3 regions of the Oceanobacillus sp. FSL W7-1293 genome follow, and region 3 is predicted to be linked to each of the others. Evidence: riboswitches for the same ligand, from Rfam matches in the RefSeq annotation. Region 3 holds a riboswitch; each other region holds the start of a gene.
The links. A riboswitch is a leader RNA that binds a small molecule or an ion and turns the genes downstream of it on or off. The one in region 3 is predicted to bind thiamine pyrophosphate.
Positions count from the first base shown of each region.

Region 1: linked by a shared signal. The riboswitch ahead of thiT (energy-coupled thiamine transporter ThiT) and the one ahead of tenA (thiaminase II) in region 3 are both predicted to bind thiamine pyrophosphate.
Region 2: linked by a shared signal. The riboswitch ahead of thiW (energy coupling factor transporter S component ThiW) and the one ahead of tenA (thiaminase II) in region 3 are both predicted to bind thiamine pyrophosphate.

Region 1 covers NZ_CP150212.1:2,754,407-2,765,103, forward strand. The annotation lists gene MKY65_RS13555 (glyceraldehyde-3-phosphate dehydrogenase) at 1-392, opposite strand, end outside; gene coaE (dephospho-CoA kinase) at 1,023-1,625, opposite strand; gene mutM (DNA-formamidopyrimidine glycosylase) at 1,622-2,467, opposite strand; gene polA (DNA polymerase I) at 2,480-5,116, opposite strand; gene MKY65_RS13575 (ATP-binding protein) at 5,627-6,991, opposite strand; gene MKY65_RS13580 (response regulator transcription factor) at 6,992-7,684, opposite strand; gene thiT (energy-coupled thiamine transporter ThiT) at 7,948-8,514, opposite strand; TPP riboswitch at 8,658-8,762, opposite strand; gene MKY65_RS13590 (M3 family oligoendopeptidase) at 8,827-10,620, opposite strand.
Region 2 covers NZ_CP150212.1:935,131-945,827, reverse strand. The annotation lists gene MKY65_RS04670 (ABC transporter permease) at 1-47, opposite strand, end outside; gene MKY65_RS04665 (ABC transporter ATP-binding protein) at 44-892, opposite strand; gene MKY65_RS04660 (LytTR family transcriptional regulator DNA-binding domain-containing protein) at 1,004-2,056, opposite strand; TPP riboswitch at 2,170-2,283, shown strand; gene thiW (energy coupling factor transporter S component ThiW) at 2,418-2,882, shown strand; gene thiD (bifunctional hydroxymethylpyrimidine kinase/phosphomethylpyrimidine kinase) at 2,916-3,737, shown strand; gene thiM (hydroxyethylthiazole kinase) at 3,727-4,512, shown strand; gene thiE (thiamine phosphate synthase) at 4,502-5,122, shown strand; gene MKY65_RS04635 (hypothetical protein) at 5,242-6,174, shown strand; gene MKY65_RS04630 (BCCT family transporter) at 6,253-7,809, opposite strand; gene MKY65_RS04625 (phytoene/squalene synthase family protein) at 8,133-8,954, opposite strand; gene MKY65_RS04620 (MFS transporter) at 9,226-10,395, shown strand; gene MKY65_RS04615 (hypothetical protein) at 10,520-10,697, opposite strand, start outside.
Region 3 covers NZ_CP150212.1:2,427,456-2,438,152, forward strand. The annotation lists gene MKY65_RS11900 (GMC family oxidoreductase) at 1-313, shown strand, start outside; gene MKY65_RS11905 (twin-arginine translocase TatA/TatE family subunit) at 341-544, shown strand; gene MKY65_RS11910 (NAD(P)/FAD-dependent oxidoreductase) at 1,048-2,094, shown strand; gene MKY65_RS11915 (NAD(P)-dependent alcohol dehydrogenase) at 2,415-3,458, shown strand; TPP riboswitch at 3,605-3,707, shown strand; gene tenA (thiaminase II) at 3,799-4,485, shown strand; gene MKY65_RS11925 (hypothetical protein) at 4,784-5,236, shown strand; gene MKY65_RS11930 (LysM peptidoglycan-binding domain-containing protein) at 5,994-6,476, shown strand; gene MKY65_RS11935 (DEAD/DEAH box helicase family protein) at 6,870-9,485, shown strand; gene MKY65_RS11940 (DUF2294 domain-containing protein) at 9,812-10,174, shown strand; gene MKY65_RS11945 (NAD-dependent formate dehydrogenase) at 10,539-10,697, shown strand, end outside.

The DNA.
Region 1 (10,697 bases), 330 kb from region 3:
ATTGTTTTATCAACTTCTTTTCCAGGAGCGGTGATGACTACTTTTTTTGCTCCAGCCTGTAAATGCCGTCCTGCTGCTTCTTTTGTGTTAAATTTGCCAGTTGCTTCGATAACAACGTCAATCCCAAGGTCTTCCCATGGTAATTTTTCCGGTTCTCTGAAATTCACCAAAAGAACTTCCTTCCGATTAACAATCAATTTGTTCGGCAGCGCTTGCACTTCTCCGTTAAAGGGACCGTGAACACTATCATATTTAATTAAGTGAGCAAGCGTTTCTGAAGGATAGCTCGCATTAATGGCAACAACTTCTAAATGTTCCTCTTCCATTGCTTGACGAAAGACCATTCTACCAATTCGACCAAAACCTGTAATTGCAATACGCGTTTTTTCCATAAGCACTATCTTCCTCCCGAAAATGTTATACTTTTTATATTTTGTTGTAATTAGTATAACACATATAAGCGAAAGTGTGTCATTAAATATTAAAATGTTTCACACATTTTTTGAATACCCTCTATAAGGAACAACTGGATGTCCATTTAAACAGGTGACGTACATATTTTGGCCTTCGCAAAGATTTTACTGACTTTTTTCCAGAAACCATTTTCAGCTTTTCTTTTTCAGCCACAAGAAAATCACTTGGTCTTTAAAATACTGGTATTCTTGCTTTTCCCGCAGGAGTCGTCTTTCCTCCGCTCCCATCTTTGAAAAAAATATGTTTCATTTACTTTCTTTCAAAGAAAAGAAGCTGTTTCTAGCGACGGGTTTGATAGGGCGAGTAATCGCAGTCCCAAATTTAGCTCTGTTTGCACCTGTCAGCTTGCCAGTCAGCAAGTCTTCTTTAAAGGAGATGAACTAGGGGCCCATGAAAAGCGATGTGTATTTCTGGGGCCTAAGATTACTCACCCATGAAACCCGTCGGAGCAGCTATACTCAGCATTTTTATAAACATTTTTTTCTGCCATACAAAAGACACTATCTGAACGGTGTAAATTATAGTTCAGATAGTGTCTTTTTACTCACCTATTCCATTACTTCCCATTTTTTCAACAAATCGTATAACTGCCTTTGGCTTTCTTCCACGGAATGATTATTATCAATTACTTCATCAGCTAGCTTTGCCTTCTCCGCTAATGGCATCTGTGATTTAATCCGATTCATTGCTTCCTGTTCATGAAGCTGATTTCTTTCCATTAAACGTTTTAACTGTGTTGATTCATTTACAAACACAACCAATGTTTTATCTGCTAAAGAAGACAGCTTGCCTTCAAACAGCAGAGGAATATCCAGCACAATGCATTTTTCTCCCTGTTCTAAATACGCTTCTTTTTTCGTCAGCATCCGTTCGCGGACTGCCGGGTGAACAATGTGGTTTAATTGTTGTCTTTTTTCCTTATCTGAAAAAATAATAGATCCCAGCTTCGGCCGGTCAATCGACCCGTCTGGACTTAATATGTCTTTGCCAAACACCTCGATAACCTGTTTATAAGATGCTTCCCCTGGTTCAACAACCTCTCTCGCTATCACATCTGCATCAATTACGGGGATACCTAATGCTGTAAACATTTTCGCTACCGTGCTTTTCCCGCTGGCAATTCCTCCGGTCAATCCAATCACTAAACTCATAAAACATTCACCTTTTTTTGCGGCTGGCAATGAAGACATAGATGCGTCCCCCGTCCGCCAACCTTCATTTTTATAATTTCTTCTCCGCAGGTTTTACATGGCTTCTTATCTTGACCGTAAACATATAAAACCTGTTGAAACATTCCCATATTCCCTTGGCTGTCTACGTAGCTTCGGATGGTTGTCCCGCCAGCTTTCACAGCTTCTTGAAGTGTTTCAATGGCTGCAGAACGAATAGCAGACACTTCTTTTTTTGTCAGTTCACTGCATTTTGTTAACGGATGGATCCCGGAACGGAATAACGTCTCGTCAACATAAATATTTCCAAGTCCCGTCACCAGATTTTGATCCAAAAGCGCCGTTTTAATATATCGGGATGATTTTTTCAGCTTTTCATAAAAATAATCCGCCGTAAATGCTTCTTCAAACGGCTCAGGACCAAGTGCAGCCAAAGGGGCCTGCGTGAACTCACTCCCTTTGGCCAATAAATGCATGGTTCCAAACTTACGAACATCGTTATAACGCAATGTCTCCCCATTCTTTAAATGGAAGATAACATGCGTATGCTTTTCTATCTTCTCTCCCGGCTGATGCAGCCGATATTTTCCTTCCATTCTTAAATGGGATACAAGCACATATTCATCTAAATAAAAAAGCAGAAACTTCCCTTTTCTTTTTATTTGTTGAAAGGTTTGTCCTTCCAGAAGATGCTTGAATATCTCCGCATCATCCGGCTGTTTTATTATATTTGCCCAAAGAACATCTACTTTTTCAATCGTCTTTCCTTGAACAAGCAATTTTAACGTCTCTTTAATGGTTTCTACTTCTGGTAATTCCGGCATTTTCCCTTCCCCTTACTTCGCGTCAAACCAGCTTTCTCCATAAGAATAATCGACCTTCAGCGGAACAGAAATCTCTACCGTCTTCTCCATCATTTCCGGAACGATTTCCTTTAAGATTTCAATCTCGTCTTCCGGTGCTTCTAAAATCAATTCATCATGGACCTGTAATAAAAGCTTGGCCTGCAGTTTTTCTTGTTTCATTCGATGGTCTAAATCAATCATTGCTTTTTTGATCACATCCGCTGCACTTCCCTGAATAGGTGTATTCATCGCTGTTCTTTCCGCAAAACTGCGTACATTAAAGTTCCTGCTTGTAATATCAGGCAAGTAACGGCGACGGTTCATCAGTGTGGATACATAGCCTTTTTGCTTTGCTTCAACAACAATGTCATCCATATATTCTTTAACACTTGGATAGCTCTTAAAATACCGTTCGATGAATTGTTTCGCTTCTTTCCGCGTAATCCCTAAGTTCTGGGATAGTCCATAATCACTGATTCCATATACAATCCCAAAGTTAACAGCCTTTGCCTGCCGGCGCATACCCGAGGTGACTTCGTCTCTCTCGACATGAAATACATCCATTGCTGTCTGTGTATGAATATCCAAATCATTTTTAAAGGCAGCAATCAATTTCTCATCCCCTGCAATATGGGCAAGTACCCGTAATTCGATTTGCGAATAATCGGCCGCAAACATTTTCCAGCCTTCTCGAGATGGAACGAACGCCTGCCGTATCTTTCTGCCTTCCTCCAGACGAATAGGGATATTTTGCAAATTGGGATCAACTGAGCTCAATCTGCCTGTCTGTGTTAAAGCCTGATTAAAGCGTGTATGAATCTTATGCGTATCTTTACGGACCACCTTTTGCAAGCCTTCAATATAGGTTGATTGCAGCTTCCCTAACTGACGGTACAAAAGTAATTTAGGAATTATTTCGTGCTGATCTGCCAGCTGTTCCAAAACATCTGCTGCCGTAGAGTAACCAGTCTTTGTCTTCTTGATTACAGGAAGCCCTAAATCTTCAAATAACACCGGCCCGAGCTGCTTCGGTGAGTTCAGATTAAATTCCTTGCCAGCCAATTCATATACTTCTTTTTCTAAATTGCTAAGCCTTTCTTTTAAATCGTCTCCCATTTCTTTCAGCCGGTCCACATCTACTAAAACACCCTGATGCTCCATCTCAGCAAGAATCAAAGCAAGTGGCATTTCCAGTTCTTTTAATAACTTCGCCTGTTCATTGTCCTCTAATTCCTTCTCCATCGCCGGATATAATTCAAGCAGTGCATTTGTCTTTCGAATCACATGTTCACTGAGAATCGCTTCTTCCGGAACCTTTTGTTTCGCACCTTTTCCATAAACCTCTTCATCAAAGGATACGTCATATTTTCCTTTTCTGCTTGCAATAGCAGGTATGTCATGGCTGTTTTCAGCAGGATTGATTAAATAAGAAGCAAGCAACGCATCAAACACAATTCCTTCTATTTGTATATCATTCCGTAATAAAGCAACTTTTGTCCGCTTGGCATCAAATACGATTTTCTTTTTTTGATGGTCCTGTGCCCATTTTTTGAAAATAGGAGATTCCATCGCAATCGAAGTAGGGATAAAGCTTTTTTTATTTGCATTGACAATGCCCACGCCTTCTATCTGTGCAGTATGATAATTTTCACCTAACATCTCTACTACGAATACATCTTCCTCAGAAAAAAGGTCTTCCGTTATTTCTTCCACGATGTCATAATTTATCTCTTTATGCTCTATTGTCTCTTCTTCCGTTTCCTCAGATCCGGTTAGACGCGTCAACAGAGATTGGAAGCCTAAATCCATAAACATTTGACGGACGGAAGCGGCAGAATAGCCTTCATAAATGACATCATCCAGACTGACCTCAATTGGCGAGTCCCGATTAATTGTTGCTAAATCTTTACTCATTACCGCATCATCTTGGTGGTTTGTTAAATTTTCTTTAAGCTTTTTCCCGCTTACCTCGTCCAGATTCTCGTAAACCTTCTCTAACGTATGAAATTGCGTTAACAGCTTCGTAGCTGTTTTTTCGCCGACACCCGGCACTCCCGGGATATTGTCTGAGCTGTCTCCCATCAGTCCTTTTAAATCAGTAATCTGTTCAGGCGTTACCTGCATTTTCTCAAGAAGATAAGACGGTGTATATTTTTCAATTTCACTGATTCCTTTTTTGGTTACGCTGACCGTCACGTGATCCGATACAAGCTGCAATAAATCTTTGTCGCCAGAAATAACGGTTACTTCCCAGTCATTATCATCTGCCTGTTTTGATAATGTGCCAATGATATCATCTGCTTCATACTGATCTAACTGGTAATGCTTGATGTCAAAAGCATCCAGCAGCTCTTTTAAGACTGGAAATTGTTCAGAAAGCTCTGAAGGTGTTTTTTGACGCCCTCCTTTATACTCTTTATAGGTTTGATGGCGGAATGTTGTTTTCCCGGCATCGAAGGCCACGAGCATATGCGTTGGCTTCTCTTCCTCTAAAATACGGAGCAGCATCGTAGTAAATCCGTAAACGGCATTCGTATAGACGCCTTTTTCGTTATTCAATAATGGCAGAGCAAAAAAAGCACGGTAAATAATACTGTTGCCATCCATTAGAATTAGCTTTTTGGTCATAATTCCGTCTCCTTTATCTATCAACTGTTTAAGTAACTTTATTTTATCATGTTTGGAGAAAACTGCATAATACACACGTTCTTATTACATAGTTTTTCCAATCTTTACACGTCGCATAACCAATTAAACTCGTATCTTTATTACATCGATATCTTTCAGAACTAAAAGCGCAATGGTCTTCGGTAGAGCGAGTAATCGCAAAAGCTTTTCGATGGGACGAGTAATCGCAGCAATGTTGTCAGGTTAGTGCTACCGCTGCGGAAAAACACTACGCTTTCCATGGGCTTGCGCTCAGCCTCCTCAAAAAAAAGAAGTTCGCTTTTTTTCTGCGGGGTCTTCACCCTGCGCTTTCCCATAGGAGTCTACGTGTTTTTCCTCCGCTAGATAGGTTTTACTACTAGCTGTATCAAAATTAATAAAATTCATTAACCTGACAACATTGGTAATCGCAGCCCCAGTCCTGTTGAAGCCCTTCAGAAAAAAAGCCATCACTATGGCGCTAGTGATGACTTACTCTTTCGGAATATATACATGAACAGCAGTTCCTTCGTTCACTTCACTTTCTACAACAATTTCTCCTTGGTGGACCTCTATAATATGCTTCACAATAGCAAGCCCCAGACCAGTGCCTCCTGTATTCCGGCTCCTGTCCTTATCGACTCTGTAAAAACGCTCAAATATTCTTGAGATGGCTTTTTGTTCGATCCCAATTCCTGTATCTGTAATCGAAAAATGAACCTGACCCTTTTCTTCAGATACATTTAGATTGACGGTTCCTCCTGCCGGCGTATAGTTGATTGCATTATCTACCAGGTTGATAATCACCTGCTTCAATTTTTCAGCATCCGCATTTACACTAATATCAGAAGAAACAGTTGCTTTAAAATGCAGTTCTTTTTTCTCTGCCTTTTTTTCTAAAGTTGGCAGGACTGCATCTATCATCTGTTTAACATTAAAATCTTCTTTTTCTAATTGAAAGCCTTCCCTTTCTAAACGGGAAAGTTCTAATAAATCCTCTATCAGTAATTGTAAGCGGTGACTCTCCTTATAAATAATCTCAATAAATTCTTCTGCTGCTTTTTCATCATGCTGTTTCTCCTTTAGCGTTTCTGCAAACCCCCGGATAGAAGTTATTGGTGTACGCAGCTCGTGAGAAACATTGGCAACAAAATCTTTGCGCATTTTTTCTAAACGCTTTAATTCCGTAATATCATATATAACGAGGACAGCACCCTTAATCATATTATGCTCATTAAAAATAGGAGCTGCAATCACTTCCATATAGTTTTTAGTCAGACCGCGCTTATTTTTAAATTGTTCTTTGACAGGCTGTTCATACAGAAATGTTTTTTGGATAACGTCGTGCATTGCCTCGTTTTCAAATACTTCATAATATAAATGACCGCGATATTGTTTCTCTTTTCCTTGGAACATTTCCGTGAATCCTCGATTCACCAGATGAACGTATCCTTTTTCATCAATCAGTGCAAGCCCGTTTTTCATATTATCAATAATAGAAGTTAATTGCTCTGCATGCATTTGTTCCTGAATCGTAATTTCATTCATATTTCGCGCTAATTTATTGATATTTTTGCTTAACTGCTCCATTTCTTCACTATTGCTGTTATTAAAACGGGCAGAATAATTTCCTTTAATCATTTCATTTACTGTTTTTGAAGCTTTGTTAAGCGGTCTTGTGTATTTATTGTAGAATTGCATAAATATGATGGAAATCACTAAAAATTCCACTAAAATAATTGCTGCGATAAATATCCAGTTTCCTTGAGCTTGTACCATTAACCAGCCTGATAAAACCAGGACAATCGTGATACCAAGTATATTCGGAAACAAGGGTTTCGAAAATAATATTTGCATTTAAACCGGCTCCTCCAATTTATAACCTAATCCGCGGACTGTTTTTATATAAACAGGCTTTTTGGAATTTGGTTCAATTTTATCCCGCAGATGACTCACATGAACATCTACAATTCGCGTATCTCCAACAAAATCATAATCCCACACACTGCTGAGTAATTGATCTCTGGAGATAACCTTTCCCTTATGTTTAGCCAAATAATACAGCAGTTCAAACTCTTTTCGTGTAAAAGTAATTAATTCTTCTTTCATTTCTGCTTCATAGCGTTCCGGATAAATCGTTAAATCCTTTATCCGGAGTGCTTGATAATGATTCTCCAGCGGCCGCTGCGCTCTTCTGATAATAGCTTTCACGCGGGCAACTACTTCTTTCGGACTGAACGGCTTTGTCAGATAGTCATCTGCACCAAGCTCCAGACCGAGAATTTTATCTATTTCTTCATCTTTTGCAGTAAGCATCAATATAGGCGTATCAATATCATTCTTTCTTAATTTCCGGCATACTTCTATTCCATCCAGTTTTGGAAGCATTAAATCTAAGATAATTAATTCATAGCTGTCTGCAGTTGCTTTTTGATAAGCTTCTTCTCCATCGTATGCTACCTCTGTCGTAAATCCGGCATTCTCCATATTATATTTTAATAAAGTAACAATTGATTGCTCGTCATCCACAATTAGAATCTGTTTTCCCACTTAGAAAATCCCCCTTATTCATATATACGTTCTCTTAGACAAAAATTCCTTCTTTTAAAGCTCCCTTTTTTTGTTAGATGAAGATGTAAGAATGTATCTTTATATATTTTATTTTCTTTATTCTACCATTATTCACGTTCAACGCCTATTCCATAAGTAAATGTTAATAAAACTTAACAAAACTATCCAAATAAAAATAATGGTTTAAGAAAAACCTGAAGCAAGATGTGCTACAGGTTTTTGTGTGAGGGAGTTTTCTTTTGTTATACTTTTCCAACTAATGTTCTCGGCTGTTTATAAAACAGGAGGAACACAATAACAAGACTTAAAATAAAGGATGGAACCATATAAGATGAATTATATATTAATGAATAAAGCCACGCCGGCTGTCCTTCGACGGCTGAACCAAAGAAAACCATTCCGGCAATATAATGACATATAAAACGAGCAGCCGATCCCAGAAATACGCCAATTAAAATATAGACAAAGGATCTCTTTACCTGCTTGTTTTTCATGCTTTCGATAACCTGCTTCGAAAACACCCCGGCAAGCCCTACTACTGTAAAAGCTAATCCATACTCAATGATTCCCTGCACGGGATGCAGGATATAAGCTGTACCAGTTGCCACCTGTAATACTCCCCAAAGAAAACCAGATAACAAACCGCCTTTCAGACCCCAGCGAAAGGCTACAATGAAGACAGGAATCATTGCAAAAGAAACGGAGCCTCCTTGCGGCCAAAGCTTAAATCCTAACGGTAAAATATCCAGCAGTAATGCAAGTGCCGTAAAAATAGCTACTTCTACTAAAAATAGTGTTTTATTCTTCAATCGTCTCTCCCCCTTTTACATCGAACAATCTTTTTTAGACCACAAAAAAGCAATGCCAAGGGAGTCTTCTTGATGGCGGTATTCTTTAAAAAAATACATTTTAAAAGAATACCTTAAACTCCACTCACACATTGCTTTTATATCCATCAAAAAGTCCACAATCCCTACGCCAGCGCTAACTGACAGGTTCAAAGGGTCAGAACACAGAAAATGTCCACTCTCAGCCAAAGGCTCCCCTTGCAGGCTTTTTTTATTCACTTTTTTGTATAGGCTTAGTATAAATCACTTTCTAAAAAACCGCAATAGCCTCTTTTACTTTTCAACTCTCTTCGCTAACTCTAAAAATTCCCGCACATCCTGTTTACAGATTTCGATGGCATTTTCCCAAAACTCAGGCTTGGTCAAATCTACTTGCAAATGCTTTTCAGCAAGCTCTTCTACGGTCATTCTGCCGGTATCCCTTAATAAAGCAGTATATTTTGCCTCAAAATCTCCTTTATAATCCTTTGCATAAGCATAAATTCCCTGGCTGAATAAATAACCAAATGTATACGGGAAGTTATAAAATGGCACACCAGTAATATGAAAATGCAGTTTGGAAGCCCAGAAATGCGGATCATATTCAGACAGGCTTCCGCAGTAAGCTTCTTTCTGTGCTTCCACCATAAGTTCATTTAACCGTTCCGTACTGACCATACCTTGTTTGCGTTCTTCATAGAATTGTTTCTCGAATAAAAAGCGTGCATGGATGTTCATGAAGAAAGCCACACTTCGCGATACTTTATCCTCTAACAGCGTTAATTTTTCTTCATCTGTCGCCGCCATTTTCACCGATGCATCTGCTACGATCATTTCTGCAAAGGTCGAAGCAGTTTCCGCAACATTCATTGCATAGCCTTGATTCAAACCGTTCATATCGTTCATCACATACTGGTGATAACCATGTCCCAACTCATGAGCCAGGGTAGCTATATTAGAAGGCGTTCCGGAGTACGTCATAAAAATACGAGTTTGTTCACTGAGCGGAAAGCTTGTACAGAATCCTCCCGGACGTTTTCCTGCACGGTCCTCCGCTTCAATCCAGCGTTTTTCAAACGCCATTTGTGCGAAATCCGCCATTTTGGGACTGAAGCTGCGGAATTGCTCTACAATAAAAGCAGCTCCTTCATCATAGCTTTTCTTTTCCATTTTTGATTGAATCGGAGCATTTACATCGAAAATGCTTAATTTATCCAAATTTAACAGAGAAGCCTTTTGATGTAAGTAGTCTGCAAACAGGGATTTATGCTTTTCAATCGCTCCCCACATTGTATTTAATGTTTCTTCCTTCATTCGATTTTTTGCTAACGGCTCTTTTAAGACATGGTCCCATCCATAATGTTTATAGGTTTGCAGGCGAAATCCAGCCATGTGATTTAATGTCTGCCCAAATAAGTCCTCATTCGCTTTCCAGGCATTACTTATTCGCCGGAAAACATATTCTCTCTGCTCACGGTCAGGTGTCGACAGCTTATTAGCAGCTTGTCCAACAGAGTATTGTTGAACTTTTCCGTCCTCTTCTATATCAATTTTCATATTGCCGACTATTGTTTCATACATTTGGTTCCATGCATGGTACCCGTCTATTGCTAAATCACCGATTAAAATTTCTTCATTTTTAGATAATTGTTCACGTGCCCGCTCTCTTCTTTCTGTTAAAATAAATTGAAGCGGTTTTATCATTTCCCTTTCCAGCAACAGGTTCCAATTCGCTTCGGTCACTGCTCCCAGCTTCTGGTCTACTATTTTTGTTAGCGCACTGTGTGCAGCCGCTATCTGCGCTCTTTTTGCAACATAGATGTCCGCCTGTTTATCCGTTACATCCTGTGCACTTAAACAGCTGATAAACGCTCCCATCTCACGTAATTTTTTTGTAATAAGCTCGATTTGTTTTAAAACATGCTCCCAATCTTCGCCAGATCCGTTTGCTTCGAGATTATTTACGATTTCGGTGACAGTCTCTATTTCTTCACTAACCTCATTTACAAATTGACGAAGCGCTTCAGAATCGCTTTGCCCCGGAAAAATAACATCTAAATCCCATGTTGGTTGTAATTTTTGAGTCATCAGCTTCTCTCCCTTTTTTTATTCTATTATCTAATATTTAGTATAACGAAATTGTTAAAACAAAGCATTAAAAAAAA
Region 2 (10,697 bases), 1.5 Mb from region 3:
AAATCCTTTTGAAAAATGGCCATAAATCGTTTTACAGAAAATGTCATACCAATTCCCTCCCAGTTACTTCAACGAAGATATCTCCTAATGTTGGTTCCTTTGTATAAATACGTTCCACCATTTCCCGGGAAATATATTGTTGAATTTCCTCAGCACTTGATGGCTTGAGTGGAAGCTCCAATTCTCGTCCGTCTTTCAGTTCGATCCCAATAATCTCTTCCCGATACTGTTTTTTTAGCTGTTTTGGTTCATCTAAAAGCTGGACAACCCCTTTATTTAAAAAGGCTACCTGGCTGCATAGATGATCTGCTTCCTCCATATCATGCGTGGTCAGAAAAATAGTCGTTCCCTGTCGATTCAGTTCTTTTAAACCGTTATGAATATGTTTTGAGTTCGCAGGGTCTAATGCCGATGTCGGCTCATCTAAAAATAATAACTCAGGCTTATGCAAAAGTGTTCTTGCCAATAATACGCGCTGTGTCATTCCTTTAGACAGCTTAGCAACCTGTGTTTTTTTCTCCGAACCTAAATTAACTGCTTCCAGCGCTTCATCGATTCGTTGTAAAGACGTACCATATAAATCTGCATACAGCTTTAAGTTATCATAAATGGTCAGCCGCGCATATAAACCGCTATTATCCGTCACAACTCCAAAGCGTTTTCGATATTCCGGTGTATTTAACTTAGAAACAGGTTCTCCAAAAACCTTCGCTGTCCCTGCTGTCGGTCTCATTTGCCCTGTTAAGATTTTGATAGTTGTTGTTTTCCCAGAACCGCTCGGGCCTAAAAATCCAAATGTCTCTCCTTTTTTCACCTGAAAGGATACATTGTTTAATGCTTGCTTTTTACCAAAAATCTTCTCTAAAGATATCACTTCAATCATATTCTCCATCCCTGAAACCTCCTGTATCAGTTAAGTTGCCTGTGACTACAGAATAGCTTCTTTTCAACAATGGTGCAGTATATTTTCGATGAATGGAGTATATATCACATTGAATTATGCTTATTCTACCCCTAATAATTCTTTCAGCTCGTTCAACTTTGATTTCGATAATGGAACCTCAGAGCTTTTTTTATCTACAAGAGATAAGCTGTAGCTGTTTCTTGTCCAGGTAATCACTTCTCTTATTTTTTGAATATTCACAATATAGGAGCGGTGACAGCGAAAGAATCCTTGATGAGACAACCGCTGTTCCAATTCTTTTAAGGTAAGACCTGTAGGGAACCCCTCTCCTCGGGTATACAGATAGGATTGTCCATCCTGACTTTCGATATAATCAATCTCCTGCGGATCAAATAAAATAATTTTATCCTCTACTTTTGCGGAGATTTTATTTAGCTGGAAAGTTTGCTTTACTTGAATCGCTTCTTCCACTGTTTCTGCTGCATCTGTTTCAGTGGAAGTTAAACGTTCATTCTCCTCTGTTTCCACGTCCATTTGCTGGATTCCTTGCTCATCTAAACGGTAGACCGCATCCGCAATGGTGACAGCACTCTCCGTGCTTGTTGTTAAAATCAGTACCGCTTTGTGCTGTTTCTGCAGAAATTCGACAAATTGATGGAGGACCCGTTTCGTTTCTAAATCGACATTGACCTCAGGCTCTTCGAAAATCACAACCTCTGCTTCCTGCATTAAAATTCTGCCAAACTGGACACGCCGCTTTTCAGAGCGGTTGAGCTGATGCATTTTCAATCTTGCTTTTTCTTCCAGTTGAATTTGCAACAGTACTTCTTTTATAGAAGCCTTGCTTTGATATAAAGAGCCGATAAATTTCAAATATTCCTGTACCTTCAATCGTTCATAAATGCCCTCTTCATACCAGCAAACCCCTAAAGAAGAAACGTATTTCTGTCTATCCTCCTGTAATGTCTGGTGCTGAATTTGAATCGATCCATTCCGCACATTCTCTTTTCCAATAATCATCTGCAGCAACACCGCACGTATATTAACAGTGGATTGAATCGCCTTTATTTCTCCTGGTTTTACTTCTATATCTATTTTCGGAAATAAGGTCTGGTCTCCCTGACGATATTCCATTCCATTTATTCTTAACATGTTTCATTCCTCTTTCTATTGATAACATCCTTTATATGAGCTTGCAGTCTAATGATTATTTCATGACAAACCGTTGAAACTTTGATACAGTAGATTCAAAGATAATAATGAAAAGCAACTACTAGGGGAGCCCAACATCGCGGGCTGAGAGGGAAGCATGCTTACTTTCCGACTCTTACAAACCTGATCTGGCTAATACCAGCGTAGGGAAGTAGTCAATCAACATATGATTACTCTCAGTATACCAAATCAGGCTTCTCAATAAAGCCTGATTTTTTATTTTTACAAAGTAGTTACCTTTTCATTCCCCTTAAATTTGAAGGAGATGATGGGATTGAAAAACCGCACACGCCTGTTAACAATGATGGCTGTACTTGTTGCTATCGGAACGATTGGATCACAATTGCTCTGGTTTCCTGCCGGAGTTGCCAGAGCCTATCCTGTTCAACACGCTATCAATGTTATTGCCGGGATTATGCTCGGGCCGAGTCCGGCAGTCATTGTCGCATTGATGATCAGCCTGCTCCGAAACCTTTTAGGACTAGGAACCTTGGTTGCTTTTCCTGGAGCAATGATTGGAGCTTTTGTTGCTGGGGTATTGTATAAGAAAACACAAAAATATCCAATGGCAGCTCTTGGAGAAATTATTGGCACCGGGATTATCGGCTCTTTCTTTGCAGTTCCGATAGCCAATCTTCTTATGGGAAGCTCTGCGGGAGCATTTGCTTTTATTCCGCCATTTGTTGTAAGCAGTGTCTCTGGTGCATTGATTGGCTGGCTGTTAGTCAGTCGTCTTCCGGCACGGCAGTTTTCTTTAACAAAATAATTTACATTATTCTATCCAAGGAGGATTTTTATTATGAGTCAGGTTCGTTGTGCATTAACCATTGCCGGTACAGACCCTAGCGGTGGTGCCGGTATTCAAGCAGATTTAAAAACGTTTCAAGAGTTAAAAACCTATGGCATGTCCGTTATCACTTCCGTTGTAGCCCAAAATACGACAGGAGTCCGATCCGTGGAGCATATGCCGCTCTCCATGATTGAGGACCAGCTGGATGCAGTGATAGAAGATATGCCCATCCATGCTGTGAAAACAGGAATGATTGCAAGTAAGCAGATGATGGAATTAATCGTAAAAAAACTGGAGAAGGTTGATGCACCTTATGTCATGGACCCAGTGATGGTGGCTACCAGCGGGGATTCATTGATCAATGAAGAGGGGCGAAGCTTTTTACGTCAATACCTTCTTCCATTAACAACGGTTGCAACGCCGAATATTCCGGAGGCAGAATTCCTGACTGGCCTATCTATTACAACGGAAGAAGATATGAAAGGTGCAGCAGAATACCTTGTTCATGAATACGATGTAGATGCAGCCTTAATAAAAGGCGGTCATTTAAAAGGACAGGCAATTGATTTTCTTTATGATGGAAAAAAAATGCATAGCTATGCGGCAGAGCGTATTGATACCAAAAATACGCATGGAACAGGCTGCACCTATGCTGCTGCGATTGCTGCTTATTTAGGGAGAGGCTATCCGCTTCCGGAAGCAGTAAAAAAAGCAAAAGCATTTGTTACTGCTGCCATTTCGAAATCCTTTGAACTTGGAAAAGGAAATGGCCCGACAAATCACTGGGCTATCCGGGAAATCAAAGAAAGGAAGGTTACGCATGAATCCTGATATTATTCAGCAAGCCAGAAATAACACACCGCTTATTCACCATTTAACTAACCAGGTCGTCATGAACTTTAATGCAAATGGACTGCTGGCTTTTGGCGGCAGTCCTGTCATGGCAAAGGAAATAAGGGAAGCTGCAGATATGGCAAAGGTTTCCGATGCACTTGTCTTAAACATCGGCACTATCTTAGAAAGCGAAGCAGATGCAATGATTATAGCAGGCAAAGCCGCTAATGAAAAAGAAATTCCTGTTGTTCTGGACCCCGTTGGCGTGGCTGCGACTTCTTTTCGAAAAGATATGGTCGAAAAGATTCTACAAGAAGTACGTCCGACGGTTATTAAAGGAAATGCAGGTGAGATTGCTTCCTTGGTCGATGCAAACATCCAATCACGCGGAGTAGATTCTGTCGGCGAAGGAAATGTAGATGAAATTGCCGAACAAGCTGGCAGGAAATACGATACTGCAATTGTGATAACCGGAAAAACAGATGTTATCTATGCAGATCAAAAACTAATTTATAATCAAACAGGACATCCGCTTCTTTCCAATATTACTGGCTCTGGCTGTTTATTGGGGTCTATTGCTGCCGCGTGCCTGACAACTTCTTACACTGTCTCAGAGCAGCTCAGTTCCGCACTAAGCTTTTACGGACTGGCGGCTGAACATGCAGCAAAACTGCCGCATGTACATGGCCCGGGAACTTTTTTACCAAGCTTTATTGATACCTTATCTTTTACACCGAAGCAGTTAAATGGAGGATTGGAAGATGATTTTTAATCGAGAGCTATTAAGAAAATATTTTATTATGGGAAGTCAAAACTGTCATAGAGATCCTAACGCTGTTTTAGAAGAAGCGCTTGCTGCCGGTATTACCGCATTTCAATTTCGTGAAAAAGGGACTGGATCATTGAGCGGAGAGGAAAAGCTTCAGCTTGGCAGGGAGCTTAGAGAACGTTGCCGCGCACATGATGTTCCATTCTTTATTAATGACGATATTGAGCTTGCGGATGAATTGGATGTGGATGGGATACATGTCGGACAGGATGATATGCCTGTCAAAGAAGTTCGCACCAGGTTTCCAGATAAAATTATTGGCTTATCCATCTCCACACAGGAGGAACTGGATCGGAGTCCGCTTGAGCTGGTCGATTATATTGGTGTCGGCCCTATTTTTACAACGTCTACAAAAGAGGATTCAAAACAAACGGTCGGATTAGAATGGATTCATACCATCCGCGCTCAATTTCCAGATATACCAATCGTGGCAATCGGCGGCATTCAGACAGAAAATGCCCATTCTGCCATAGAAGCAGGTGCTGACGGTGTTTCCTTTATTACTGCTGTTACAGAAGCTGATCATATCAAGAAAGCTGTAGATAAGTTATAACGAACTTCTGCCATCTGCACCATCTAGTGATGGCGCCCATTCTGCCCATAATGAAGCGCAAATAGCGCAGATACCTCATATGCTATTAGGGAACATCAGCCTAATAGAGGAGGAAAATTATGAATCATTTTCAACCACAGCATCCAAACGGGCAGGAAAACAGACAAAATAATCTGCCTGGACAGATGTTAAATAATTATTTTCAGCCGGCACCACAGCATGATTACTCCAATGAAGCTTTTACCGGCAGACCGGACGGAGAATCTGGCGGACAGGGCGGCTATCAGACAGAACCGTATTCTGCTAATTCTATGCCGCCTCAATACGATCAGCAGCATCCTGCCAATCCTATGCCGTCTCATTATGAACAGCAGCATCCTGCCAATCCTATGCCGTCTCATTATGAACAGCAACATCCTGCCAATCCTATGCCGTCTCATTATGAACAGCAGCATCCTGCTAATCCTATGGCGTCTCCATATGAACAGGAGCACCCTGCTAACCATATGGTGCCTCCATATGAACAGGGGCGTCATTCATCACCGGAGCGAATCGGCGGCTTTTTTCCTGGTGGACCAAATGGAAATGGGAATGGAATAAATTTCACCGAGGGAATGATGGAACAAATGATAGATATGTTTCCTGAACCTCCAAATAACGATGGAAATGGAAGCGGGAATGGAGGGGCCTTTCCTAATTGGCCGCCAGCTCCATCCTTCCCAAATTTCCCTGAAAACGGAGGAAATGAAGGAACTCAAGGGCAGCAGCCTGCACCAGCAGGAATGGGCGGGATGAATAGCCAGCCTCCGATGGGACCGCCGCCTAATTTTGTGCCGCAAAAACAACAGGTGCAGACATTCGCTGTCGACCCGGGAGGCATCAGACACTGCATGTTCCGCTTCACCTATATTTGGCCAAATCACGGCAGAGGATTTTGGGCTTTCCCGACATTCTTAGGAAGAAACTCGATTGCCGGATTCCGCTGGAATGGGTTCCGCTGGGTTTACTTTGGAATGGACTTAAATAGCATTGAATCCTTCCAATGTATGTAAGGATGATAACATCCGTATATAATGAAAAAAATGGACAGCAGAAGAGCATTGCCTTCGCTGTCCATTTTTTTCATTTCTTTATTTATATTTTTTATCTTCTTTTTTACGCATTTCACGCTGCCAGATCAGCCCTTGCTCCAGCGCCATTTTCTTTGCAATTTTCGGCGCGTTCCAAAGAGGCGGCAGTATCAGTAACGATACCGGCACAGCAGATATAACAATCGAGTTTTGAATCGATGTAATACTGTCTTCCCCAATGGAAAGAATAGCCGTCGTAAATGCTCCGAAAAGAACAGCCCAGACTACGCGCAGCCAGCGTGTTGGATTATCATGCCCTGATAACGTTGCAGCAACGGTATAAGACATAGTATCTGCCGTTGTAGCAACGAAGATAATCGATACCAGCAAGAATGCTACACCCATAACTGTTCCAAAAGGCAATTGATCTGTAATCGCCATAACCGCTGCCGGCATTCCGCCATCTGTTAATGCTGTAGAAATAGATCCTTCATTCTGTGTTTCAAAGAAGATACCTGTTCCTCCAACGATAGCAAACCAGAAGTTTGTCACAAGTGGTGCTACCACAGACACTGCAATGACAAGCTCACGAATCGTCCTTCCTCTGGATATACGGCTGATAAAGACAATAAGCATTGGTGCATAGCCGATAAACCAAGCCCAGAAGAAAATCGTCCATCCTGATAACCATTCACCGTCTCCACGGTAAAACATCATTTCAAACATATTTTGAACATGGACACCAGTCCCGCCGACAAAACCATCAATAATAAACGCGGTAGGTCCAATGATAAGAACAATAATACCAAGAAGAATAGTAAATTGAACATTCCAGTTACTTAAATGATAAATTCCTCTATCTACTCCGGTTGCAGCTGAAATCGCTGCTACCGCAACTAGAACAATCACTACGATAATACTGATTGTCAATGTGTTCGGTACATTAAACAAATGATTCAATCCGTAAGAAATTTGTAAGCCTAAAAATCCTAACGGGCCCAATGTTCCTGCCGCCGTTGCAATAATAGAAAAGGCATCGGCCAATGTTCCAATGGCACTTTTTTCAAATATCTTATCTCCAAAAATAGGATAAAGCAGTCCTCGCGGTTTTAAAGGATACCCTTTTTGATAATGGACATACATCATAACAACAACTGCCAGTGTTCCAAGAATTGCCCATGCAAGAAAGCCCCAATGCATAAATGCTTGCGCAAATGCACCTTCCATATAATTGAATTCTCCGCCGCCGAATAGAGGCGGTGTCTCCATATAATGATACATTGGCTCTGCTGCAGCCCAGAAGACTCCTCCACTAGCCAATAATGTAACTAGTATCATACATACCCAGCCAAAATAACTATACTTTGGTTTATCCTGGTTTCCCAATTTTACTTTTCCATATTTTGATATGGCTAATCCTAAACCGATGGCGAAATTAAGGAATAAGAGTATTTGCCAATAAGCACCAAACCAATCAGCAGAATAAGTAAATAAGATATTTACTGCGTTATCTACCATATCACTGTTTATCAGTGATAAAACGATAAATAGAACCAAAAAGCCTCCACTGATATAAAAGACTGGCCAATCTAAACCTTTTCCTTTTCTTGACTTCACATTTTACCTCCTGTTTTTATGTAAGCGTCTATCACAATATATCCATGTTATTGATAGACCTTTGGATGAAAGCATTTTTTATCTAAATGCTTGACAGACTTTCATCCTCTCACTTGTTTTGTTTGCACATATCTTTCTATTATAGTTACCTGCTTCTTACAATACAACTCGCAATTCGAAGACTTATTCAACGAATTACTTTGAATATAGAAGTATTTCCCTTATTAAACATTATTAAACCCTTCTCAGCCCCCAAAATAAAAAAATCTCGCGGAATATAGCGAGATTTTCTTCTGAGATTTTTTTATTTATTTTTTCAAGCCCTACGAATTAATAATTTTATCAACGGTTTCTTCCACTTCATCTCTTGACATTTTTTCTTTACCGCTTTTTAGTGCATTTAATGTTTTATGCGCAAGTGCCAGAGGAATACGGCAGAAAAGCAGGATATTTTTCGTAGAGATTTGCGTCATATATTGATCTGCTTTTTGCAAATTTGCTTCAGCGTAAGCAAACATTTCTTTTTTGGACCAGTCATCCGGGAAGAATCCGACTCCTCTTTCCGCATCTTCATCCACATTCCGTAATATATTTACAGCCTGTAATCCACGACCGTAGCCAATAGCCAAGTCACGATCCGTTTCGGTTCCATCATACCAATTCCATATATCAGACAGCATTACACCGACAAGGCCAGCCACATAATATGTATACTCATCTAAATCTTCTTTCGTCTGTACATTCCATTCTTTCCTTGTCCACTTCGCCATTCCTTCTGCCATTTCACTGGTCGAATCTTTTACTTTTTGCTCGATATCATCAGGGCAAAAGTCAATCCAGTCCGGCAGGCGCAATGTTACCTCTGGAAGTTCCTTTTCATAAGGAGCTACTAACTGCTCATAAGCTCCGCGAGGAAACACTGGTTCCTTTAATAAACGGCTTGTCTCCATTAATAAGTATTGCTTTACTTCTGCATTCATTTCCTCGTGATCTTCTATCTCATCCACAGCGCGCATGCAGAGGTAAGCTGAACCAACTGTTTTTCGTAACGTTTTGTTCAACAGTTTAATGGGGATATAAAATGTTCTGCTCGTCTGTTTTAAAACCTTCATTGCATCTTTTTCTAATGTTACTTTGCTGCTCACCCAAAACTCCTCCTTATTTCATGCGGTTAATACCAGTATAACAAACAAGTTTCTTTTTTTCCTTTAAAAGTGTTGAATTCTCATTAATTTTCACATAAAATTCTTGTGCTATCTGTTCCTTTTAGGCTAAGATGATAAATAGTGTTTTATAAAACGAAACTTCAGCCCGTGGGAATTTTGTTTTTCTCCGCGATAAGCATAGATGCTAAAAGCGTTAGTTTAGATAAAAATAACGAATAACAAGATAATTATAGATAAGGCGTGTTGTTTTATGAATAAAGGTGTTTATTTGTTAATGACCATTTCATTCGTTGTTGGAATGGTTGAATTAATTATTGGCGGTATTCTCGATTTAGTCGCAGCGGACTTGGGTGTATCCTTGGGAAAAGCAGGATTATTGATTACAATTTTTTCTCTTGTTTTCGCTGTTGCCTCTCCTATTTTACTTTATTTAACAGCTTCTGTGGAACGGAAAAAGCTGACGATTATTTCTTTATTCATCTTTTTGCTGGGAAATATACTAGCTGTTTTTAGTTTGAACTACACGATGATTTTTATTAGCAGAATTATTTCCGCAGCAAGTGCTTCCTTATTAATTGTACTTTGTACGATGATGGCAGCTTCAATTGTTAAACCTGCTTATCGTGGACGTGCTATCGGCACCGTAAGTATGGGCGTGAGCGGCTCACTGGTTTTCGGAATTCCATTTGGTTTAATACTCGGTGAATCATTTGGCTGGAGGGCGCCGTTTGTACTTATTGCTCTCTTAACGATTGCTTCTATTATATGTGTTTATTTGTTTATGCAGCGTGTTCCTTCTTCGGAAAAGCCCTTGCCGATAACAACACAGATGAAAATGATTCGGAACCCGAAAGTTCTTTTTATCCTGCTGACTACGTTCTTTGTGCTAGCTGGGCATACCGCTTTATACGGCTACTTGAATCCATTTGTAAAGGATTTTATGGAATTAGATGGCATCTGGCTAAGCGCCGTTTACCTGATTTTTGGTATTTCTGCAGTCAGCGGCGGCGGTACAGGCGGCACATTATCTGATTTATTTGGGCCAAAACGAACCATTCTTGCTGCCATTGGTTTATTTGTAGCTACAATTTTAATTATCCCTGCTTCATCGTTCCATGTGGTATTATTCCTTGTCGTGCTTATTCTTTGGGGAATGCTCAGCTGGGCAGTCTCTCCGCCGGTTCAAAGTTATTTGATTGAGACCTCTCCACAAAATTCGAGCATCCTGGTCAGCCTAAATAACTCTGCTTTGCATCTGGGTATTGCAGTCGGATCCTTTGTTGGAAGCATCGTCATTGAACAGGCCGGTGTAGATAAGAACGCCTACGTGGGCGGGGCAATCGTTTTATTAGGTCTGTTTACTGCTTTGATTGCCCTGAAGGGATATAAACGTCCGCAGGTTACAGCTGAATCTGAATAGTTTCTTCCTTTGTAAAGCTTTGCTGTTATATATCAACCCCTCTGCAAGCTTCTTTTTATTCAGCTTGCAGAGGGGTTGATTTCTGCTCACTCGTTATATTATTTAACGGAAAGCAACAGCTGCCTCAGGAATACGTTTGTTTATCTTTCTCACCATATGAGCTCTTTTCCTTCTTTATAATAGTTCGTCTGTATATCACAATAGGAAACACTCCTAAAATAAACCCGGCCAGCGCAAAAATCTCTGTTTTCCCGATACTATAGCCAATACTTGCACCCAGGCTTAAGAAAATAATAAATAAT
Region 3 (10,697 bases):
AATGGGTGCCGATCACGTGGACGTCAGAGAAATCAGCGAACATTATGATATCGTCCCATACCAGACAACCCATAATACGGGCGGTGTCATTATGGGTGCTGACCCAGAAACCTCTGCAGTAAATAACTATTCACAAATGTGGGAGGTCGATAATCTATTTGTTGTCGGTGCTTCTGCTTTCGCCCATAATGGCGGCTACAACCCGACTGGCACGGTAGGGGCACTGGCATATCGGGCTGCGGAAGGGATTATTAAATTTCTCGATGAGGGAGGCCAATTGGTCCAAGTGAGTAAAAACAGCCAGCATGTTTAATGATAGAATAAAAGAGGAGGGAACAGGATGGGGCTTTCCAATATCGGTATCCCAGGCTTGATTCTGATTATTATTCTGGCTTTGATCATTTTTGGTCCCCAAAAACTGCCTGAAATTGGTTCTGCCTTAGGGAAAACACTGACTTCATTTAAAAAATCAGCAGAAGGCATCATAAGTGATGAAGAAGCGAGTGAAACAAAGGAAATACCGAAAGTCAACAGAGAAGGTTGAAATCTTATGTTAATATTCTGCAATGCAATAAGCGTATCCGATGAATATGAGTTTGAGGTTTATTAGTATAGCTGTTTTCATAGAAAGAAATTTGAAGTCTTGTACTAAAAAAGAGAGCTGCACCGGCAGAATCCTTTAGGTACAAGACTTTTTTGCTGTGTATGAGATGACTTTTACCGGTTTTTTAAGTAGCTTAATCAGGAACGAAAAGATAGAAATAAAAAAAGACACATTGACATTTATAATGATAATGATTATCATTATCATTAAATAGTAGGATTTCTTTATCTAGCGGTTTTGATGGGACGAGTAAACGCAGTCCCAGGTCCAACTAAGGCGTTCGCGAATTGAAGTAATTGAAGACATTTTTCATCTCCCAATTTGCGCATCATTCTAGATATTATCCAATATTTTAGCGTGTGTTTTTTATCGATCTGGTGTGAATCCTCACGAATATTAAAAAAAGAATACAGAAAATTTAACTTATGGAAGGTTGTTAGACGATGACAGAATGCAAAGATGTAACCATTATAGGCGGTGGCCCGGCTGGATTGTATGCGGCCTTTTATTGCGGGATGCGCGATCTATCTGCCCGCATTATCGAATTTAAACCAAACCTCGGAGGGAAGGTTCATATCTATCCTGAAAAAATGATTTGGGATATAGGAGGACTAACACCGATTACCGGCGCTCAATTGATAGAGCAAATGGAAGCGCAGGCACGTACATTTAACCCGGAAGTTATTTTAAATGAAAAAGTGGAAAAACTTGAAAAGAATATGGAAGATTGTTTTGTGGTGACAACCCATACAGGACATAAATACGTTAGCCGAACGGTTATTTTGGCAACTGGCGGAGGTATTCTGGAACCAATTAAATTGGATATAGAGGGAGCGGACCGTTTCGAGGTAAGCAATCTTCATTACACAGTACAGAGCCTTGACAGGTTTAAAGATAAGAAAGTGATTGTTTCCGGCGGAGGAGATACGGCCATTGACTGGGCTACCGAATTAGAGCCCATTGCGGAACAGGTATCATTGGTTTATCGAGGGGAGGAATTCAAAGCGATGGAAGCGCATATCGCTCATCTGGAAGCCTCCTCTGTCCATATCTATAAAAATACAAAAATAGAAAAATTGCTTGCAGACGAAGAAGGTCATCATGTCAAAGAAATCTTGACGAAAAACCAAAAAACCGGGGAAAAAGTTCGTTTTGAAGTGGACGATTTAATCATTAATCATGGATTTGACAGAGAGCTGAAATTTATTAAAGAAAGTCCGTTGAAAGTAGAACTTGAACAGGACTTTTTCGTAAAAGGATCCGGAAAAGCTGAAACGAACATAGCTGGTTTATATGCTGCCGGTGATATTCTTTCATTCGATGGAAAGGTGCACTTAATTGCCGGCGCGTACAATGATGCAGCGAATACAGTGAATCAAGCAAAGCTGTATATGAAGCCGGATGCCTATAATGAGATTTATGTCTCTTCTCACAACTCAAAATTTGATGAGAAAAACAGAAAGCTGCTTTCTCACTTGTATACTAAATAATAAGCAAGAAAAATTGAATTTAAATGATACCTGCTATCTTCTTATTAACACTATCTCGAACAAAGATAGTGTTTTAATTTTGGAGGAAATGGAATGCCTTACATTGAGAAGCTGTTCTAAGAGAATAGGGTAAGAGCTTATTAGCACATTGTATTCCATAAAAAGAGAAAGACCGCACGTTTATTTATCGTATATCAACACGCATGTTACAATGAAGAATATATTCTTAAAAAATTATAGCTCTCTATTTTTCCAAAATAGTATAGGATGACGTATTTATACGCTTGGCAAAACAATACATATCAAAGAGGTGTAGTGGAATGAAAAAGATGAAGGCAGCAGTTCTGAATAAGCCATTGGATATTGAGGTTAAGGAAATTAATATACCAGAACCAAAGGAAAATGAAGTATTAATCAAAGTTCAGTGTATTGGCATATGCGGCTCTGATGTACACTACTACGAACATGGCAAAATCGGACGTTATGTCGTAGAAGAACCACTCATTTTAGGGCATGAATTAGCAGGTGATATTGTTAAAGCTGGCAGTCAGGTCGAGAATCTGGCAGCAGGCGATCGTGTAGCTGTCGAACCGGGTGTTGTATGCGGAACTTGTGAATATTGTAAATCAGGCCGATATAATCTCTGCCCTGAGGTACAATTTATGGCAACCCCGCCAGTTGACGGAGCATGGTCTGAATATATCACGATTCGCAGTGATTTTGCCTTTAAGATACCGGATCAAATGAGCTATGAAGAAGGGGCTTTAATTGAACCGCTTTCTGTAGGCATTCATGCGATGCAGCGCGGAAAAGTTCATCCCAATGATAAAATGTTGATTACCGGTTTAGGACCTATTGGACTGTTAGCGATCAAGGCTGCGAAAATATTCGGAGTGAACGAAATCTATTGCTCTGACGTGGTACCATATCGCAGAGAATTAGCGAAGAAATTTGGCGCGACAAAGGTATTTGATCCAACACAAGATAATATTCATGAGGAGATAGAAAAGGCAACAGCTGGCAGCGGTTTGGATATCGCTGTTGAAACTTCTGGTAATAACCGGGCAGTACAGGATGCACTGACAATTACGAAACGGGGAGGAAGGGTTGTATTAGTCGGATTACCTGCGTCCTCAGAAATACCTGTAGATATTACCCATATCGTCGATTCAGAATACGACATTCACGGTGTTTTTCGCTATGCAAACAGTTATCCGACAGCAATTCAGGCAATTGGCAGTCAGGACCTTGGTCTCGAAGATGTAATTACCCATAAATATCGTTTGGATGATATCAAAGAAGCTGTAGAAACCGCTGTAAATCAGAAGGATACTAGCATTAAGATAATGATTTATCCATGTTAACGAGTGAAACACACTAGTTTTTTTAGCTTTTTGGAAACCTATTTTTTAATAGATTTGATTATTTCTTTGCTGATTTTTTTATAAACTAAAAAGACTTGACTTAAAAATTTGTTCTGCTACCATAATAGACAATCGAATACATTTAAATTTTCTGCTAGGGGCGCCGTGACGGCTGAGATAAATGTATATTTAGCACCCTTAGAACCTGATCTGGTTAAGGCCAGCGGAGGGAAGTAGAATAAGCAGACAAACCATGCGTTGTTTTTACGTGTGTATGTTTTTGTATGCAGATACTTCCTTCTACGAGTCTTTAGAAAAAAGATTAGAGGAGGTTTTTTTTATGAAATTTACGGATGAATTACGTGCTGCAACAAAAGAAAGCTGGGAGCAGAGTTTAAATCACCCATTTGTGCAAGGAATTGTGAAGGGAGATTTACCGCTGGAAACATTTAAGTATTATATATTACAAGATATTTACTATTTAAAACATTACGGAAAGATCCACGCGATTGCAGCATCCCAGGCTGAGGATTTTAAACTGACTGCTCTTTTAGCTGATAAAGCACGCTTTACAGCAGAAGCCGAACTGACCGTGCATAAGGAACACGCTGAGATTTTAAATATTACTCAAGCAGATATAGATAATTTCAAACCAGCGCCAACTGCCTATGCCTATACTTCGCATTTATATCGAGCAACCATGTCTGGAAATCTAGCACATACTGTCGCTGCCATACTGCCATGCTACTGGTTATATGCGGATATCGGAAAAGTAAATGAACATGCAGCACCGGAGCCGGAAATTTATCGTAACTGGATTAAAATGTATGCAAGTGACTGGTTTCAAGATTCAACAAGCGAAATGATTAATTTACTAAACACTTTAGTTGAAGATATGAATGACCAGGAAAAAGAAAAGGTAAAAGAACAATTTATTATTGCAAAAGAATATGAACTTCATTTTTGGGAAATGTCCTACACTTTTGAAGGCTGGCTTTCGGAAAGTAAAAAAGTGAGCAGCCGATAAGAAGGAACAGAACGGCTTCAAATTTTTTAATGAGTCCAGTTTATTCGTTCAAGGTTAAAGAGCTCTCATTTATTGAGGGTTCTTTTTTTGCTGGAAGGGAAAGGTTATTTATTATACCAACTGCGCAATTTTGTTGAAAACACAATGTAATCAAAATTTCTTATGTTACAATGTGCGTAATGGCAAGCTGCAAACATGTCGAAGTAGAAAATTTAGTTTAAAAAGCATTTATTCCAAAGAAATGAATACTTGTAGATAGTGAATTTAAACTTGCGTCTAATCCAGAGGAGGGATAATCGTGAAAAATAATCAATTAACAAAGGAAGCTACCCTCCAAATAGTATCTGCTATAAATATACGCCTGAAAGGACGAACCAATCCTTTAGTGGTGTCGCTGGACGGAGGGAGTGGCGCAGGAAAATCTACGTTACCGCTTATAGCAGGGGAGAGCGTTCAATATCATCTTTTCTCTTTTTCTACGGGAACCGGTCTGACACCATCTTCCGTAACGGACGCGCCTTCAAAGGTCATTATTCTTGATGAAATTTATAGCTCGCTGTCAGAACTCTCTGATGTTGTTGATTTTAAGGTTCTAGTGGATGTGTTACCAGCGGTTTGCCGTTATAGGAGTAATGTAAGAGAGGGGTATGCGGATGAGGCCTGGCATAAGCAGTGGGACTCTGCAGAGGATTATTATTTCTCCGTTCTATGTCCGCCATCATCATTTGATTTAATCGTAATTAACCAGTAGGATATTGTTTTATAATGAATGAATCTGTTTCTTCAAATAAATAATATTGCAATTATGTATTGACAATTCAAGTGATAATGATTATCATTATCGATAAGGAATAAGGTTTCTCTATCAAAATTGTTCTGTGAATGTATCAGATGACTCATTGTGTTACCCCCTCAAACCAACATATAGAGACTTGATAGAGATTCCTTCTCTTTTGTAAATGAAAGGTTAATTACTACACTCATACATAGAATATAACTGATTGATAAGAAAAAACGGTACAAAATTATTGGATGCCATATCATTTCCTTATCTTGAAATTAAAACAAGAAGTTAAAACTGAGGGTCAGACTTATCAAACTGATTACAATACGATCATGAATCACGCTTAAAAGCATTTGATAATGATAATTTCCTGCGATAAATAATTCGAGTATTTGTGAATTATTTATCGCTTTCTTTTTAACTCCGTTTACTTTATTGAACTATTTACCTTTGCATTACAAACAGAAAAGGTACTATTGTGGTATGAAAAAGTAATTAACTGATTAAACGTTTACGCAAATGATTTAGCTGCATTCTCATCCCTGGGAAAATAATCAATGGAATAAAATATATTTCAATTTTTTCATTTTTATTACAATTAGATTAAATAGATAGAATTTAAGTTTATAAGCTAAGAAGAGGGGAAGATAGTTACTATCATATTGGAGAGGAAGGTGTTATTATCAAGTATATTTTTTCAATTTTTCTTGCTTTGGTTGGATTCGTGTTCTTTGCAGGGACCGCATCTGCGGAGCAGTATCATGAAGTACAACCAGGAGACAATGTGTATCGAATCGCACAAAACTATCAGGTAGACGTTAATGCTGTCATTGCGGCAAATCCATCTATATCGGACTCCGCTTATATTGAAGCCGGTCAAACAATAACAATACCAGATGAAAATGGAGCTTCTTTTACGGTTACCGCTTATACAGCTGGTCCTGAATCTACTGGTAAAGAACCTGGTGATCCTGCCTATGGTATCACAGCATCTGGTGAAGAAGTAGAAGAAGGAAGGACAATTGCATGTCCGCAGTCTCTTCCTTTTGGCACGAAAATACATATCCCAGAGTTGGATGAAACTTACGTGTGCGAAGACCGGGGGAGTGCTATTACAAATGGCCACCTGGATATTTATAAGGAAGATTTAGACGATGCACTGAAATTTGGAGTACAAGAACTTCCAGCTAAAGTGTGGACCTATTAAGCTTAGGAACTAGATGACAGATTTACTTTATGTTAAAAACCTTATCGCGATTTAACGCAAAGAAAGCAACCGCCTATGAATCTCATTTAGGCTGGTTGCTTTTTCGTATATAAGAATATGTTATAAGTTATTATATTAAGCTATGAAAACACGTATTAACATTCGTATAACTAGTCATTAAATAAGCAAAAATACCAAAATAGATACGAACAAAGAATAGTAAATGATTACTCAATATTGCAGCAATAGACAGATTCTCCACTTGAATCGTATAATGTGAATAAAAAGATGTGACAGTGGGATAAACGATGGAAATGCCAATTATAAGCGTATCTCCTTTCACTGATCATGATGATAATATAGAATAGAGAGCAAGGAAATGGGGAGACAGATATGGACAGCTTTCCTGAACGTATACAATTAAAATATTCATGGAGATCTTATCAACAAGCTATTATAGATGATATGGGCATCTATCTGAACAAACGTCATTTACATTTAGTAGCCCCTCCTGGTTCAGGAAAAACAGTTATCGGGCTGGAGATGATGCTGCGTTTTAATCAGCCCGCTTTAATACTGGCACCGACCATCGCCATCCGCGACCAATGGGTGACCCGTTTTGTAGAATTATTTTATCAGGGCGGTGATCAGCCGGAATGGATTACAACAGATCTAAAGGAAAAGGCTTTGGTCACAGTTGCAACCTATCAAGGGTTTCATCAATGGATGACTGATCAGGAGGAAGAGGTACAGGAAAAGCTTGCTTCCCATGTAAAGACATTGGTACTGGACGAGGCGCATCATTTACGCACTGCATGGTGGCGTTCTTCTGTTTCTTTTAGAGAAAAACTTACTAATCCAGCTATTGTGGCTTTGACAGCTACTCCGCCATATGATGTATCCATCCAGGAATGGAACCGCTATTTGGAGCTGTGCGGCGAGATTGATGCTGAAATAAGCATAGCAGAGCTGGTACGAGAAGCAGAGCTAGCTCCGTTTCAAGATTATGTCTGGATATCCAACCCCCCTCATGAGGAGCAGGAGGAAATTAATCAATTTCGAAGCCAGATCCTAGCGTTTCAACAATCCATACGTCATAACACGGCACTTATTGTTAAAGTGGAAGCACATCCATGGATTACGGATCCGGATACATATGCAGAAGAAATCCTGTCGGAGGCGGCCTATTTTTCCAGTATGCTTATTTTCTTAAAGGAAGTGGAAAGTACGGCCTGGATAAAGCCGCTTCCGATAATGGGCTTGAAGAAAAAACAAATTCCGGAGTGGAGCTTGGAATGGCTGGAACTCATGCTGACTCACCTGTTATATCAAGATAAGCATATGGATAAAGAGCAGCCTGTACTAAAAGAAATACAGTCTTATCTTCAACGTCTCGGAGCTGTTGAAAAGCGCAGGGTGGTCTTAACAGCAAATGATCGAATTAATCGTTTATTGGTGCAGAGCCCGTCGAAATTAAACAGTATCCAGCGGGTCACGGGCTTTGAGGCACAGGAATTAGGAACAGAGCTGCGCCAGGTTATTCTTACAGATTATATTAGACGAGACGATTTGCCTAAGAAAGCAGAGGATGAGCAGGATCTCCGGCGTTTGGGAGCTGTGCCTGTTTTTGAACAATTGCGCCGTCAAGAATTGGATGTTTCGCTCGGGGTTTTAACTGGATCGATTGTTATTATTCCCAAAAAGGCATTGGCCGCCTGTGAAGATTTTGCCGAACAATGGGATGTCTCTATAATAGCAACTGAACTGTCCTATGATGCAGGTTATGTAGAAATCACTATCAATACCAGCGCACGGCATAGAATGGTTCAAATAATAACGCAATTATTTGAACGTGGCGAAATCACTGTATTAATTGGTACAGCTGCGTTACTTGGAGAAGGCTGGGATGCACCGTTTATTAATTCATTAGTTCTTGCTTCTTATGTTGGTTCTTTTATGTTGTCCAATCAGATGCGCGGGAGAGCGATACGTATAGAGAAAAACAACCCGCAAAAAACAGCCAATATATGGCATCTTGTTTGTTTAGACGCTACCAATCCAGATGGCGGGGAGGACTACTTTGCATTGGAAAGACGTTTTAAGGCCTTAATTGGTTTGGGGCATCAGAAGAATGTGATTCAAACAGGGATTAGTCGACTATCATTGGCTGAACCACCCTTTTACAGCATCGATAAAAAACAGTCCAACCAGCAGATGTGTGATTTGGCGAAGAAGAGGGAGCAGCTTTTCCAGCGCTGGATGTCGGCAGTTGAAATAGATGGGACTTTAAAGGAAGAGATGTCTACCCAAAAACAGCAGGTGCCGCGTCCATTTTTATTTACGAATACCCTCAAGGCCTTGATTCTCGCGATACTTTCTATCATTTTTTTCTTTGTAGATAATGTACTTGGTGAAATAACGAATTTCCGCATTCTGGAAGATGATTTTCGTGCTTTTTTATGGGCGGTTGTTATTATTATAGCTATTGCTCTTATCATTGCTTCCCCATTCATTTGGAGATTACTCAAAATCTTATTTCGTAATATTAGTATCGAGAAAAGCATGAGTGAAGTTGGAACTACAGTATACCAGGCCTTATTTGAGTCAAGCTGGATAGAGACAAAGCCAGCTGTTTCCCTCATCCAGACAGAAGAAGAGAATGGCGTCATTACTTGCTGGTTAGAGAATGCCTCCATCTATGAACAGAAAATATATGTGGAGGCCTTGCGTGAGGTGCTGGACCCTGTCGAGAGTCCCAGATATATGATTGTCCGAAAACAGCGGACATTATGGTGGAATCGTATCGATTACCATGCTGTTCCTGCGATACTCGCACAAAATAAGGAAGTGGCAGAACTTTTCCTGACTTGTTGGGAAAAGCACTTAGGTAAAGCGGAACTGGTATATACGAGAACTCCGAAGGGAAGGCAAGTATTGCTTCAAGCAAGGGCAAAGGCCATGTCTGCGCAGTTTGTATCTAAATCGGAGCAAGTATCCGTATGGAAGTAGCGAAGGCTTTAATATGCCTTTGTTATTTTTGTAGATACTGATGGATCTTATGCTTATTAATAGACTCATTTTTTAACAAAATTGGATAAAACTAAAAAAAGGTTCTAATTATAGTTTGCTGAGCAGTCTTCAGATGAAGCGGGCAGGAAGTAATGTTGTTTTGCAAAAATATACAGCATATTAAAAATAAGAATATACGGATGAAAAGGTATTTTTTAATCTAGTGTTTCGGCTTAATTTGATTGGTTTAATTTGATTAATATAAAAAAAGTGCTATAATAATTTTTAAGATTAGATTAATAATATTTATGAAAGAGGATTTATATATGTCCACAACTATTCATAAAGTCGAACAACAGTTTGCCAACTTAGTTCGGTCCTATCGCAAACAGCATATTGGAAAAGGCCCTGAGAAAATTAAAGTATCATTTAATGGTACCTGGGCCATTGCTTATATGAATGGGAGCCTTAGTCCTGTAGAAAAGTTTATCGCTCAAACTGAGGAAGGTCATACAATGATATGGCAAGCCAGGACACAAATGGTTAAGCAATTGTATCAAAAAGTACGGCCTTTAGATTTAGAAGAATTAGTTGGTGCGAAATTTTTAAAACTATTTGCAGATATTAATGTAGAAGATGACGAAGCTATTTCAATATTTGTATTTGACAAACCAATAGATAGACTGTAAAATTAATAGACTTTTTTAGGTGGCTTAGTCAATGGTACATATGTGCTAATTACTAACTACTGTCATGATATTGATATCTAGCTATGTTATCAAATAAATAAATTGTTTTGGTTTGTATCCGATTAATGCTTGAGAACAAAATTACTTGTTGTTGATAAATAACTCGAATTTAATATAGAAATAAATGGCGGATTGGTCTATGGTACCTTATGTGCTAATTACTAACCACTATCTTGCGAAATCACTTTCGATTTTACAAGATGGTGGTTTTTTCTATATAAAGGGGGTGCTATATGGGGAGCTTAAATAAAATACCATGAAGAGAGAAGTAAAAAAATTTATAATGAAAAGGAGTAGGATTATAATGAAAATCGTTGCATTATTTCCAGCGTCAACAGGTTATTCACAACTTCTAACTAAAGAGACATCATTAGGCTTAGAGGATTTCCTGAAAGGAACAGAAGATGAGTTAGTATTGATAACTGATGATAAAGAAATCGATCAGCATATTGAAGATATGGAT